2 linked regions of the Hydrogenophaga sp. SL48 genome follow. The protein of the gene in region 2 interacts with the protein of the main gene of each other region in a pairwise test. Links are inferred from orthologs where the notes say so. Each region holds a gene or a part of one and is shown on either strand. Other genes may lie near its edges.

Region 1 (3,084 bases), 2.1 Mb from region 2 along the record:
CATGGTGGATTCCTTTGGACAGTGCGTCCATTGTGGAACCGGTCCCCTGATTGTTACCATGGCGGTATCGCCATGTTGTATGGTGATTCCGCCGAAAATCATCTGCAAAAAAAATCCGTCCCATTCCATGCCACCGACACCTGCACTCCCCACCCTGCGCATCGCGATCCTGGCTTACCCCGGTTGCGTGGGGGCAGAGATTTTTGCGGTGGTCGACGTGTTGCGCTTGGCGGGCCATCTGGCACGCGCGCTGCGCACTCCGCCGGCGATGAGGCTGGAAGTGCAGGTGGTGGGATTGCGGGGGCGTCGTGTGTCCATGGCGGGAGGGTTGGTGCTGTCGGTCCAGGCGCCCCCAGCGGCCATCGATGTGCTGATCGTGCCAGGGCTGGACATCGACCGGCTCGACGACTGGGAGGCGCGACTGGCACCGCTGCAGCGGGAGCTGGCCTTCATACGCAAGACCTTTTCAAGAGGCTGTGCAGTAGCGGGCGTGTGCGTGGGCGCTTTCCTGCTGGCGCAGGCGGGGCTGCTCGATGGCCGCCGGGCGACCACGGCTTGGCTGTGCGCTCCACAGTTGGCGCAGCGCTATCCGCAGGTCCGACTGGTGCAGGATGCGGTGCTGGTGGAGGACGGCGCTGTGCTCACCACCGGAGCGGTGAGCTCGGTGTTCGATCTGGCACTCCTGCTGGTGCGGCGCACACTTGGCGCCCAGGTAGCGGCGGCCACGGCCCGGATGGCCTTGCTGTCCGATGGCCGCAGCTCGCAGGCGCCTTATGTCGACGCCAGCCTGCGTCCCCCGGCCCTGCCCTCGTTTGCCCAGTCGGTGGCACAGTGGCTCCAGACGCGGCTGGCCGAACCCTACGATCTGGCGCGCTTGGCGCGAGCGTTCCACGTGAGCCCGCGCACCCTGCTGCGCCGGGTGAAGGCCGAGAGCGGGTACCCACCTTTGGTGTTGTTGCAGCAAGCCCGTGTGGAAGAAGCCAAGCGGCTGCTCAGGGAGACCCGCTGGAGCCTGGCCCGCGTCACCGAGGCGGTGGGCTACGGCGACGTTCCGACCTTCTCGCGCCTGTTCGCCGCCAGGGTGGGTGAAACCCCGGCGCGCTACCGGCGCCGGGCCACTCTCACATCGCCTTGAACTGCCCCGCGTAAAGCCGGCTCACAGGCCACGACTCGGTGCGCCCGCGCAGGTGCAGGCTGAGCTTGCCGGCTTCGTCGCGGCTGACGCTGTGGATGGCGGTGGCGCGCACCACGGTACCGCGGTGCACCTGCCAGAACAGGCTGGCGTCGAGCTGCGGCGTCAGGTCTTTGAGCGGGGTTCGGATCAGCAGCTCGGTGTCTGCGGTGAGCACGCGCACGTACTTGTCGGCGGCCTCGAACACCAGCACCTCTTCAATGGGCACCAGCCGGATCTGCTGTCCCACGCTGGCCTGGATCACGCGCAGTGGCTCGGTCGCGGCGGCCGCCGGTGCCAGCAGGGCGCGCAGCTGCTCCAGCGCCTGATCGATCGGTGCCGCTGCCCCCTGCGGCCGGGGGGCCAGCCGCTGCTGCAGCCGCTGCACCGTTTGCGCGAGCCGTTCGGGCCGCACCGGTTTGAGCAGGTAGTCCACCGCCTGCGCTTCGAAAGCCTCGACGGCGTACTGGTCGTAGGCGGTGACGAACACGATGGCGGGAAACGGCGTGTCGGCGGGCCACTCGTCGGCCAGCTCGGCGGCGGCCTCCAGCCCGCTCTGCCCCGGCATGCGGATGTCCAGGAACAGCACATCGGGCCTCAGCGCCAGTCCCTGCGCCACGGCGGCCGCGCCGTTGCCCACGGTCGCGATCACCCTCAGCTCGGGCCAGGCAGCGGCAAGTTCGGCCTGCAGCGCGGCGGCGAGCAGGGGTTCGTCTTCGGCGATCAGGGCGGTGGCGTTCATGCGGCTTCCTCTTGGCGCAGGGTCAGCGGCAGGTGCAGGCGGACGGTCGTACCCTCGCCGACCTGGCTGGTCAGTTCGACACGCCCCAAGCCCCGCGGCAGGCTGGCCACACGCTCGCGCACCTGCGCGAGACCGAAGCCGCTGGCGTTGTCACGGCCGTTGACCTGCGCCGGCGCGTCGGTGTTCATGCCGACGCCGGTGTCCCGCACCTCGATCAGCAGCCCGTTCGACCCTTCGCGCCGCGCGGTCACCGTGATGCTGCCGCCGTCGAGCTTGGGCTCCAGCCCGTGGCGGATCGCGTTCTCCACCAGCGGCTGCAGCAACAGCGGCGGCAGCGGATGGCGTTGCAGGCCGTCGGGCAGTTGCAGCGAAAAGGCCAGGCGCGGCCCCATGCGCACGGCCATCAGCTCCAGGTAGTCGCCCAGGCGGGCGAACTCGTCGGCCAGCGTGTGGCCGCCGCTCACCGCGTCGGTGCGCGAGGCCTTGAGCGTGGCACGCAGGTAGTCGTTGAGCCGGTCGAGCATGTGGATCGCGCGCGGCGGGTCGGTGGCGATCAGTGCGCGCAGGTTGGCCAGCGTGTTGAACAGCATGTGCGGTTCCAGCTGTGTTTCCAGCAGCTTGAGCCGCGCCTCGGTGGCCTGCTTGTGCATGTCCAGCGCGCGCTCGCGTTGCTGGAAATAGAAGAGGAAGGCGAAGCTCACGCCCAGCGAAGACAGCCAGAAACCCCAGAAGCGCTGAGGCGAGAGCCTGAAAAGCTCCCAGGTGGAATGGCCGGCGTAGGCGTCACCCACCGCCGTGCCCGCCGCGTAGCCCAGCAGCATGCACACCGGCATGTACACCAGGGTGCGGGCCGACCAGGCCCAGTAGTGCGGAGGGTTGATGCGCAGCCAGCGATGCAGGGCGATGCGCACCGGGTCGCAGAGCAACCAGATCGAGGTGCTGATGGCAAAGGTGTACACCAGCGAACGGTCGAGCTGGTGCGACTGAGGGCTCGATATCCAGAGGAAGAGGGCGATCAGCGGCGCCACGCCCCAGACCACCAGCCCGCGGCGCACCACACCGGCGCGGGTGACCGGAGGCAGCCAGCGCAGGAGCAGGTCGGAGGCGGATCGGGTCATGGAGGCTCAGTCTCTCAGGTGCTGGCGGTGGAAGCTGGCGATTTTTGCATGGG
Region 2 (3,049 bases):
GCCCAGCAGCTTGCCGAAGCGCTTGGACACCTCTTCGTAGGCCTTGAAATGGTTGCTCTTGCGGCGGATGCCCCACCCCGCGTGCAAGGGCGGCAGCAGGTACTGCTCGTGCAGGTCTTCCAGGATGCCGGGTGCGCCCGCGCTCAGGTCGTTGTTGAGCAGGATGGTGCAGGGGTCGAAGTGCTTGAGGCCAAGGCGGCGTTTGCTGCGGATCAGCGGCTCCAGCGTGATGGACTCACCGCCTGGCAGGTCGATGGTGGTGGGGGCCTTGATGTCGTTGGACAACGAGCCCAGGCGCACGTTCAGGCCGGCCTGGTAGAAGATGCGCTGCAGCTGGCGCAGGTTGCCGAGGTAAAACACATCGGTGCTGCTCTCGGGCACCAGCAGCAGGTTCTTGGCCTCGGGGCAGATCTTCTCGATGGCGGCCATGGCCGCCTGCACCGCCAGCGGCATCATCTCGGGCGTGAGGTGGTTCCAGCCGCCGGGATAGAGGTTGGTGTCCACGGGCGCGAGCTTGAAACCGGCGTTGCGCACGTCCACCGAGCTGTAGAACGGCGGCGTGTGCTCCATCCACTCCAGCCGGAACCAGCGCTCGATCACGGGCGTGGATTCGAGGATGCGCTGTTCGAGTTCGTTGATGGGGCCAGTGAGGGCGGTGACGAGATGCGGAACCATAAGATTTAGACGCCCCCCGCGCCGCCTGCGGCGTCACCCCCCACTGGGGGGCGTCAGCAGCGGCCCGGCGAAGCCGGTTCCGCGCTGACCTGGACGCTCGGGCGATGCGTTTGGGCGAGAGATGGGGGTTGTTGGAAAAGCCGCTAGCGTTGGAAGTATGGGGCCGAAAGCCGGGCTTGCAAGCCCGCCTCAGGCCCGAATTTCGCCTTCGCCCAGCACCACGTATTTCAAGGACGTGAGGCCTTCGACGCCGACCGGACCACGGGCATGGAACTTGTCGGTCGAGATGCCGATTTCGGCCCCCAGCCCGTACTCGAACCCGTCAGCGAAGCGGGTGCTCGCATTCACCATCACGCTGGCCGAATCGACCTCGCGCAGGAAGCGTTGGGCGTGCATGTGGTCGGTGGTGAGGATGGCGTCGGTGTGGTGGCTGCTGTAGCGGTTGATGTGGGCGATGGCTTCGTCCAGGCCGTCAACGATCTTGACGCTGATCACCGGCGCGAGGTATTCCTCGCTCCAGTCCTGCTCGCTGGCGGCCATCACGGTGGCGCCCGGCACGGCCGCCAGGATGGCCATGGCCTCGGGGCAGCCGCGCATTTCCACGCCCTTGGCGGCGTACACGGCGCCGATCTTCGGCAGAAAATCGGCCGCCACGCCGCGCGCCACCAGCAGGCTTTCGGTGGCGTTGCAGGGGCTGTACTTTTGCGTCTTGGCGTTGTCGGCCACCTTCACCGCCATGGCGATGTCGCAGGGGTCGTCCACGTAGGTGTGGCAATTGCCGTCCAGGTGTTTGATGACGGGCACCTTGGCCTCGGCGCTGATGCGCTCGATCAGGCCCTTGCCGCCGCGCGGGATGATCACGTCCACGTACTGCGGCATGGTGATGAGCTGGCCCACGGCGGCGCGGTCGGTGGTGGGCACGAGCTGCACCGCGTCGGTCGGCAGGCCGGCGGCGGCAAGCGCCTGCTGCACCAGCGCGGCCAGGGCGCGGTTGGAGTCGATGGCCTCGGAGCCGCCGCGCAGGATGCAGGCGTTGCCGCTCTTGATGCTCAGGCTGGCGGCCTCGATGGTCACGTTCGGGCGGCTCTCGTAGATCATGCCGAACACGCCGATGGGCACGCGCATCTGGCCCACGCGGATGCCGCTGGGCATCTGCTTCAGGCCCGAGATTTCACCCATGATGTCGGCCATTGCGGCCAGCTGCTCGCAGCCTTCGGCGCAGGTCTCGATGACCTTGGGTGTGAGCTTGAGGCGGTCCACCATCGGCTCGCTCAACCCGGCGGCGCGGGCGCGCTCCAGGTCTTTGGCGTTCTCGGTCTGCAGGCCCTCCACGTTGGCGCGCAGCAGCGCGGCGAGCGAGCGCAGCGCCTTGAGCTTGGTCGCCGCGCTGGCCTTGGCCATCAGCGCCGAGGCGGCCTTGGCCTGGCTGCCCAGCGTGTTCATGAGTTCGGTGGTGTTGGTCGCGTTCATGGCGCGATTTTCGCAGAGCGGCCCGCGCTTGGGGAGGCGGGGGCATTCAGGGGCGGCCCTGGCAACGCGCGTGACAACCGGGCGCGCCGAACCGGTGCACCATCACGGCCCCGCTTCCCCACCGTGAAACGCCCATGACCACCACCCAGTTCCAGGTCCGCAAGGACCGGCTCGACACCACGCGAACCGTCCGGTTGCCCGAAGCGCCCCTGTCCGACGGACAGGTGCGGGTGCGCGTCGAGCGGTTCGCCTACACGTCCAACAACATCACCTACGCCGCGTTCGGCGAGGCCATGGACTACTGGCGGTTTTTCCCGGTGGTGCCGCAGGCCGACGACGCCCCCTGGGGCATCGTGCCGGTCTGGGGGTTCGGCGTGGTGACAGAAACGGCATGTGCCGGGGTGGCCGAAGGTGAGCGCCTGTATGGCTACTGGCCGATGGCCTCGGACGCCGTGCTGCAGCCCGCGCGCGTGTCGCCCGAGGGTTTCCATGACGGCGCACCGCACCGCGCGGCGCTGCACCCGGTCTACAACCACTACCTGCGCTGCGCGGTCGACTCGCTGCACGACCCCGCCAGCGAACCGCTGCAGGCGCTGCTGCGGCCCTTGTTTCTCACCGCCTGGCTGATCGACGACTTCCTGGCCGACAACGCCTTCTTCGGCACGAGCCAGCCGGGCCGGCGGGGCGTGATGCTGCTTTCGTCGGCCAGCAGCAAGACGGCGTACGCCACCGCGGCCCAGCTGGCCCACCGACCGGACGTGGAGGTGATCGGCCTGACCTCACCCGGCAACGTGGCGTTCTGCGAAAGCCTGGGCGTGTACAGCCGCGTCCTCACCTACGACCAGCTCGACGTGCTGCCCAGCGACACGCCCTGCGTGTACGTCGACTTCGCGGGCAATGGCGA

Evidence for each region. Proteins that work in one complex are often made in the same cells at the same time.
Region 1: the proteins of IM738_RS24070 (region 2) and IM738_RS13955 interact in binary tests that used the Escherichia coli proteins (3 or more experiments, as listed by UniProt). The link is inferred for Hydrogenophaga sp. SL48 from one-to-one orthologs.

Annotation. Positions count from the first base shown.
Region 1 is NZ_CP063400.1:2,953,965-2,957,048, reverse strand. Bases 18-3,017 are described here. They hold IM738_RS13955 (LytR/AlgR family response regulator transcription factor), read right to left. Parts: upstream 1,914-3,017; coding sequence 1,122-1,913; downstream 18-1,121. Other genes in these bases: IM738_RS13950 (sensor histidine kinase), read right to left, coding at 1,910-3,017; IM738_RS13960 (GlxA family transcriptional regulator), read left to right, coding at 128-1,135. Outside these bases: IM738_RS13965 (MBL fold metallo-hydrolase), read right to left, coding at 1-3; more of IM738_RS13950, read right to left, coding at 3,018-3,031; IM738_RS13945 (alpha/beta hydrolase family protein), read right to left, coding at 3,038-3,084. UniProt on the Escherichia coli protein: Member of the two-component regulatory system BtsS/BtsR, which is part of a nutrient-sensing regulatory network composed of BtsS/BtsR, the low-affinity pyruvate signaling system YpdA/YpdB and their respective target proteins, BtsT and YhjX.
Region 2 is NZ_CP063400.1:5,054,299-5,057,347, reverse strand. Bases 6-2,970 are described here. They hold IM738_RS24070 (glutamate-5-semialdehyde dehydrogenase), read right to left. Parts: upstream 2,146-2,970; coding sequence 865-2,145; downstream 6-864. Other genes in these bases: IM738_RS24065 (DUF2855 family protein), read left to right, coding at 2,280-2,970; gshA (glutamate--cysteine ligase), read right to left, coding at 6-675. Outside these bases: more of gshA, read right to left, coding at 1-5; more of IM738_RS24065, read left to right, coding at 2,971-3,049. UniProt on the Escherichia coli protein: Catalyzes the NADPH-dependent reduction of L-glutamate 5-phosphate into L-glutamate 5-semialdehyde and phosphate. The product spontaneously undergoes cyclization to form 1-pyrroline-5-carboxylate.